Linked DNA regions of Pararhizobium sp. A13. The protein of the gene in region 1 binds, or shares a complex with, the protein of each later gene. Links are inferred from orthologs where the notes say so. Each region holds a gene or a part of one and is shown in the gene's direction. Other genes may lie near its edges.

Region 1 (3,886 bases):
ATCGGCCGGCCGAGCCCGCTTTATTTCGCCGAGCGGCTGACCGAGCATCTCGGCGGTGCCAAGATCTATTTCAAGCGTGAGGAGCTGAACCATACCGGCTCGCACAAGATCAACAATTGCATCGGCCAGATCCTGCTTGCCAAGCGCATGGGCAAGACCCGCATCATCGCCGAAACCGGCGCCGGCCAGCATGGCGTCGCTTCGGCAACGGTCGCGGCGCGCTTCGGCCTTCCCTGCGTCGTCTATATGGGCGCGACCGACGTGGAGCGCCAGGCGCCGAACGTCTTCCGCATGAAGCTGCTCGGTGCGGAAGTGAAGCCGGTAACGGCAGGCTCGGGTACGCTGAAGGACGCGATGAACGAGGCGCTGCGCGATTGGGTCACCAATGTCGACAGCACCTATTATCTGATCGGCACGGCCGCCGGCCCGCATCCCTATCCGGAACTCGTCCGCGATTTTCAGTCGGTGATCGGCACGGAAGCGCGCGAACAGATTCTTGAGGCCGAAGGCCGCCTGCCTGATCTGGTCGTCGCAGCCGTCGGCGGCGGATCGAATGCAATCGGCATCTTCCATCCGTTCCTGGACGACGAATCCGTCAAGATGGTCGGCGTTGAGGCCGGCGGCAAGGGGCTGGAAGGCGACGAACATTGCGCCTCGATCACGGCAGGGTCGCCGGGCGTGCTGCACGGCAACCGCACTTATTTGCTGCAGGATGGTGACGGACAGATCAAGGAAGGCCACTCGATTTCGGCCGGCCTCGACTATCCCGGCATCGGTCCGGAACACTCCTGGCTCGCCGATATCGGCCGCGTCGAATATGTGCCGATCATGGACCATGAGGCGCTGGAGGCATTCCAGGTGCTGACGCGCCTCGAAGGCATCATTCCCGCGCTGGAGCCGAGCCACGCGATTGCCGAGGTCATCAAGCGCGCGCCGAAGATGGGCAAGGACGAGATCATCCTGATGAACCTCTCCGGCCGTGGCGACAAGGACATCTTTACCGTCGGCAAGTTACTCGGAATGGGGCTGTAACAGCATGACCGCACGCATGGACAAACGATTTGCCGATCTTGCCGCCGAACGCCGCCCGGCGCTCGTCACCTATTTCATGGGCGGAGACCCGGATTTCGAAACGTCGCTGGCGATCATGAAGGCGCTGCCTTCGGCTGGCTCCGACATCATCGAGCTCGGCATGCCGTTTTCCGATCCGATGGCCGATGGCCCGGCGATCCAGCTGGCCGGTCAGCGTGCGTTGAAGAGCGGACAGACGCTCGCGAAGACGCTGGAGATCGCCCGCCGTTTCCGTGCCGACGACCAGCAGACGCCGATCGTCATGATGGGCTACTACAACCCGATCTACATCTACGGCGTCGAACGCTTCCTCGATGATGCGCTGGAAGCGGGCGTCGACGGCCTGATCGTTGTCGACCTGCCGCCGGAAATGGATGATGAACTCTGCATCCCGGCGCTGAAGAAGGACGTCAACTTCATTCGCCTCGCGACCCCCACCACCGACGACAAGCGGTTGCCGAAGGTTCTCGAAAACACCTCTGGTTTCGTTTATTATGTCTCGATGAACGGGATCACCGGGTCGGCTCTGCCGGATCCTTCCGTCGTCGGCGGCGCCGTACAGCGGATCAAGAGCCATACGACGCTGCCGGTCTGCGTCGGCTTTGGCGTCAAGACGGCCGACCATGCACGTGCGATCGGCGCGTCGGCCGACGGCGTGGTCGTCGGCACCGCCATCGTCAATCAGGTGGCATCCAGCCTGACCGAGGACGGGAAATCGACGGGGGCGACGGTGCCGGGCGTGGAAGCCCTGGTGCGTAGCCTTTCCGCCGGCGTTCGCTCCGCACGACTTGTAGCGGCCGAATAATTGCCCACATTATGGGGCAGGACCGGTTTTAAATATTCAGGAGTTTGGATTTGAACTGGATCACAAATTACGTTCGACCGAAGATCAACTCGATGCTCGGCCGCCGGGAAGTTCCGGAAAATCTCTGGATCAAATGCCCGGAAACAGGCGAGATGGTGTTCCATCGCGATCTCGAAGAGAACAAATGGGTCATTCCCGCCTCCGGCTTCCATATGAAGATGCCGGCTAAGGCACGGTTGAAGGATCTGTTCGACGACGGCGTCTATGAGGCACTGCCGCAGCCCAAGGTAGCGCAGGATCCGCTGAAGTTCCGCGATTCCAAGAAGTATGTCGACCGCCTGCGCGACAGCCGCGTCAAGACGGATCTGGAAGACACGATCGTTGCCGGTGTCGGCCGCGTCCAGGGCGTCAAGCTCGTCGGCGTCGTGCATGAATTCAATTTCATGGGGGGCTCGCTCGGCATGGCGGCCGGCGAAGCGATCATAAAGGCTTTCGAAAAGGCGATTGCCGAAAAGTGCCCGCTGGTCATCTTCCCGGCATCGGGCGGCGCGCGCATGCAGGAAGGCATCCTGTCGCTGATGCAGCTGCCGCGCACCACGGTTGCGGTGCAGATGTTGAAGGAAGCGGGTCTTCCCTATATCGTCGTGCTGACGAATCCGACCACCGGCGGCGTCACCGCCTCCTATGCGATGCTGGGCGACCTGCACCTTGCCGAACCAGGCGCCGAAATCTGCTTTGCCGGCAAACGGGTGATCGAACAGACCATCCGCGAAAAGCTGCCCGAGGGGTTCCAGACATCGGAATATCTGATGGAGCACGGCATGGTCGACATGGTCGTCAAGCGCCACGATATCCCCACAACGCTCGCCCGCGTCCTGAAAATCCTGATGAAGAAGCCGATGGATGCTGCCAAGCTGAATGGCAGCGGAGCGCTTGCCGCGTTGCCGATCGCAGCTTCGGCCAGCGTTTGAGGGCACCCTGCGTTCACCCCGAGCGCAGGCGGAATGTTGAAAATTTGAGATTGTAGCGTTCTCGGCTCGCTCGATAGCGTGCAGCGCTCCAACGGCGGTTTGCAGGAGCGGTGATGACGACAGCGCATGTCAGCGAGGCAGGGCAGGAGATCGACAAGCTGCTGGCCCTGCATCCCAAGGGCTTCGATCTGTCGCTCGACAGGATCACGCGGCTGCTCGACACGCTCGGCAATCCGCAGGACAGGCTGCCGCCGATCATCCATGTCGCCGGCACCAACGGCAAGGGCTCCGTCACCGCCTTTTCGCGGGGCATCCTGGAAGCCGCCGGTCTCAGCGTCCATGTGCATACGTCGCCGCACCTCGTCAACTGGCACGAACGCTACCGCATCGGCAAAAAGGGCGGGCGCGGCGCGCTGGTCAGCGACGCCGTCCTGGCGGACGCGGTCCGCCGCGTGGCAGAGGCGAACGGCGGGCAGAAGATCACCGTTTTCGAAATCCTGACGGCCGTCACCTTCCTGCTCTTTGCCGAACATCCGGCAGATGTGGCGATCATCGAGGTCGGCCTCGGCGGCCGCTTCGATGCGACCAATGTCATCAAGACGCCTGCCGTTTCCGTCATCATGCCGATCTCGCTCGACCACCAGGCCTATCTCGGCGACCGGGTCGAACTGATCGCCGCGGAGAAGGCCGGTATCATGAAGCGCGGTTGCCCGGTGGTGATCGGCCATCAGGAGGAAGACACCGCGCGCGACCTGCTGGTGTCGACGGCCGAGCGCCTGAAATGCCCGGTCTCCGTCTATGGACAGGATTTCATGGCGCATGAGGAATTCGGCCGGTTGATCTATCAGGACGAGTTCGGACTTGCGGACCTGCCACTGCCACGCCTGCCGGGCCGCCACCAGCACGCCAATGCTGCCGCCGCTATCCGCGCCGTCAAGGCTGCCGGTTTCGATCTGACCGAGGGGGCGATCGAAACGGGACTGACGACTGTCGAATGGCCGGGTCGGCTCCAGCGCCTGACCGACGGCAAGCTCGTTTC
Region 2 (3,366 bases), 860 kb from region 1 along the record:
CTGCGCGCCTATCTCGCCCATCTCGCCCAGCAGGGTTTCAAGGCATCGTCACAGGCCCGCAGGCTTTCGGCGCTCAGGCAATTCTACAAGTTTCTCTACGCCGAGGGTCTGCGAACCGACGATCCGACCGGCGTTCTCGACGCGCCGAAGAAAGTGCGCGCGCTGCCGAAGGTGCTGAGCATCGACGATGTTTCCAAGCTGATCGGGCAGGCGGAAATCGAGGCGGCACGGGCGGACGGCGATGTCGTTGCACGGTTGCGGATGCATGCGCTGATCGAACTGCTTTATGCGACCGGCATGCGCGTGAGCGAGCTGATCGCACTGCCCGCTTCCGTGCTTGCCCAGAATGGCCGTTTTCTCGTCATTCGCGGCAAGGGCAACAAGGAGCGGATGGTGCCGCTTTCGCATTCGGCAATCCGCGCCCTGCAAGCCTATGGCACCGAAATGGCCAGGGACAATGCCGCACAGAAGACGCCGCCGCCCGAAAGCCCATGGCTCTTCCCATCCTCCGGCAAGGCCGGTTACCTGCCGCGGCAGGTTTTTGCCCGCGATCTCAAGGGGCTCGCGGCCCGCGCCGGTATCCGCGTCGCAGCGATCTCGCCCCATGTGCTGCGCCACGCCTTTGCCAGCCACCTGCTTGCCAACGGCGCCGACCTTCGCGCGGTACAGGAACTTCTCGGTCATTCGGACATTTCAACGACACAAATCTACACCCATGTGCTCGAAGAGCGGCTGCATCAGCTTGTCCAAAACCATCACCCCCTTGCCAAACAGGCGAAAAAACAGGATTAGGAGCGCCAGAACACTTGGCCGGAACTACTGGGATCATCATGTCCGCGGCCACTGGCGCAATATGATCGGAAACGCATCACATGCACAATTATCTCGATTTCGAAAAACCAATCTCTGATCTCGAAGGCAAGATTCACGAGTTGAGGAAGATTGCCAGCGAAGACGAGAGCATCGACACCACCGACGAGGTCGAGCGTCTTGAAGTGCGCGCCCGCGAAGCGATGGCTGAAATCTATTCCAAGCTGAACCCCTGGCAGAAGACGCAGGTCGCACGCCATCCGCAGCGTCCGCACTTCCAGGAATATGCCGCCAGCCTCTTCACCGAATTTACGCCGCTAGCCGGCGACCGCAAGTTCGCCAATGACGAAGCGATCCAGGCCGGCCTTGCGCGCTTTCGCGGCACGCCTGTCGCCGTCATCGGCCAGGAAAAGGGCAACGACACCAAATCGCGCATCAAGCACAATTTCGGCAGCCCCCGTCCGGAAGGCTACCGCAAGGCGATCCGCGTGATGGAAATGGCCGACCGTTTCAGCCTACCGCTGATCACGCTGATCGACACTGCCGGCGCTTATCCCGGCATCGGCGCCGAGGAGCGCGGCCAGGCGGAAGCCATCGCCCGCTCGACGGAAATGTGCCTCAACCTCAAGGTTCCGATCGTCTCCGTCGTTCTCGGCGAAGGCGGTTCGGGCGGCGCGATCGCAATCGCCACCGGCAACCGCGTCTATATGCTGGAACACGCGATCTACAGCGTGATCTCGCCGGAAGGGGCAGCCTCGATCCTCTGGCGCGATTCCACCCGCGCCAAGGAAGCGGCGACCAACATGAAGATCACCGCCGAGGACCTGAAGTCGCTCGGCATCATCGACGGCATTATCGGCGAGCCGGTCGGCGGCGCGCACCGCGATCCGGACGCCGTCATCGCAAAGACCGGCACGGTGATCGCCGATGCGCTGAAGGAACTGTCCGGCCGCACCGGTGACCAGCTGCGCTCCGACCGCCGGCAGAAATATCTGGCGATTGGACGCCAGCTTTAAACATATCCATGGATTCCGCGGGGTTGGCCGGTCAAATTATGGTCGCGGTCCAACCTTGGCCATAATCTTGGCGTTTGGAACGGCTGGCGTAAGGCGGATCTGCAAGGTTAATATTTTGTGAAGTATTAAGGACGTATTGATTCTCCGTGGTCCGCCTCTGCGGGAGCGTCACGTTCAATCGTTTTCTCTATGGGCCCTTGCCGATGCGTCTGACACATCTTGTTGCCACCGCCGCCATCGCCGCGCTGCTCGCAGGCTGCACTGCCAATGAGGCGATGGATACAGTCGATGTCGATCTCAAGAAGGTCTCGAGCAAGGTAAACTACCAGCTTTCCGGCAAGATCGTGCAGAAGATGCAGGCAATGAGCATGGCGAAGGAATCGCCGATCATGCTGCGCATCTTCAAGGAAGAAGGCGTGCTCGAAGTCTGGAAGGCCAATGCCTCCAATCGCTTCGAAATGCTGCGCCAGTACAAGATCTGCGCCTGGTCGGGCAAGCTCGGCCCGAAGGTCAAGGAAGGCGACCGGCAGGCACCGGAAGGCTTCTACCCGATCGCACCGGGCCAGATGAACCCGCATTCCAGCTATTATCTGGCGATCAATACCGGTTATCCCAATCGCTTCGACCAGGCCAACGGCCGTCACGGTTCGAACCTGATGATCCACGGCGCCTGCTCCTCGTCCGGTTGTTACTCGATGACCGACGAGCAGATGCAGGAGATCTTCGCGCTTGCCCGCGACGCCTACAAGGGCGGCCAGCAGGCGGTCCAGCTACAGGCCCTGCCCTTCCGCATGACGGCGGAAAACATGGCGCGGCACCGCAACAGCCCGAACATCGATTTCTGGAACATGCTGAAGCCCGGCTACGACCAGTTCGAGATCACCAAGCGTCCGCCCGAGGTCAATATCTGCGAGAAGAAATACGTCTTCAACCAGCAGACCGACGGCAAGTTCAGCCCGACGGGCCCCTGCCCGGCGATGTCGACGCCTGCGGTCATGCAGGGAGCACTCGCCGCCTACAACAAGAAATACAATGAAGACTATGCCAAGGCGATCAAGAAGCTCGACGGCATGGTCTGGTACGAGCCGAGCGAAGCCGAGCGCAAGGCGATCGTTGCCAAGCAGCGCGTCGGCAAGGAACTGGCCTACGCGCCAACCGGCACGTCGCTCGACGCCGGCAAGCTGATGAAGGTCGCCGACCTCGAAAAGCAGGAAGCCCGCCGCCGCGAACTGGAAGAAGCCAAGAAGGCGATCGAAATCCAGAAGGCCGAGTTGGAGAAGTCCACCCGCAACGGCAAGACTGTGCCGGTGCCGGCCGAAAACCCGCTACCGCGCCCGGTCGAAACGGCCTCGGTCGAACAGACGGCTGCCAGGAAGAGTTTCTGGGGGGGCCTGTTCTCCAACAACGGCGATGATGCGCAGAAACTGCATCCGGTGGCCGCAGCCGCCGGTGATGCCGCTCAGCAACCGGCAGCAGTCGCCACGGCCCGGGCGGCTGGTGCCGAAACGACACAGAAGCCGGTCGAAGCAGCGACACAAGC

The links. The genes of interacting proteins can lie anywhere in the genome.
Region 2: the proteins of accD (region 1) and WI754_RS00755 are in contact, whole or in part, in a solved structure (PDB 8UXZ), measured with the Escherichia coli proteins. The link is inferred for Pararhizobium sp. A13 from one-to-one orthologs.

What each region holds. Positions count from the first base shown.
Region 1 is NZ_CP149510.1:1,007,613-1,011,498, forward strand. The notes cover bases 1,036-3,886. They hold accD (acetyl-CoA carboxylase, carboxyltransferase subunit beta), read left to right. Parts: upstream 1,036-1,926; coding sequence 1,927-2,847; downstream 2,848-3,886. Other genes in these bases: trpA (tryptophan synthase subunit alpha), read left to right, coding at 1,037-1,876; WI754_RS04815 (folylpolyglutamate synthase/dihydrofolate synthase family protein), read left to right, coding at 2,961-3,886. In the rest of the region: trpB (tryptophan synthase subunit beta), read left to right, coding at 1-1,032.
Region 2 is NZ_CP149510.1:151,586-154,951, forward strand. What follows is about bases 1-2,849. They hold WI754_RS00755 (acetyl-CoA carboxylase carboxyltransferase subunit alpha), read left to right. Parts: upstream 1-872; coding sequence 873-1,826; downstream 1,827-2,849. Other genes in these bases: xerD (site-specific tyrosine recombinase XerD), read left to right, coding at 1-792. UniProt on the Escherichia coli protein: Component of the acetyl coenzyme A carboxylase (ACC) complex. First, biotin carboxylase catalyzes the carboxylation of biotin on its carrier protein (BCCP) and then the CO(2) group is transferred by the carboxyltransferase to acetyl-CoA to form malonyl-CoA.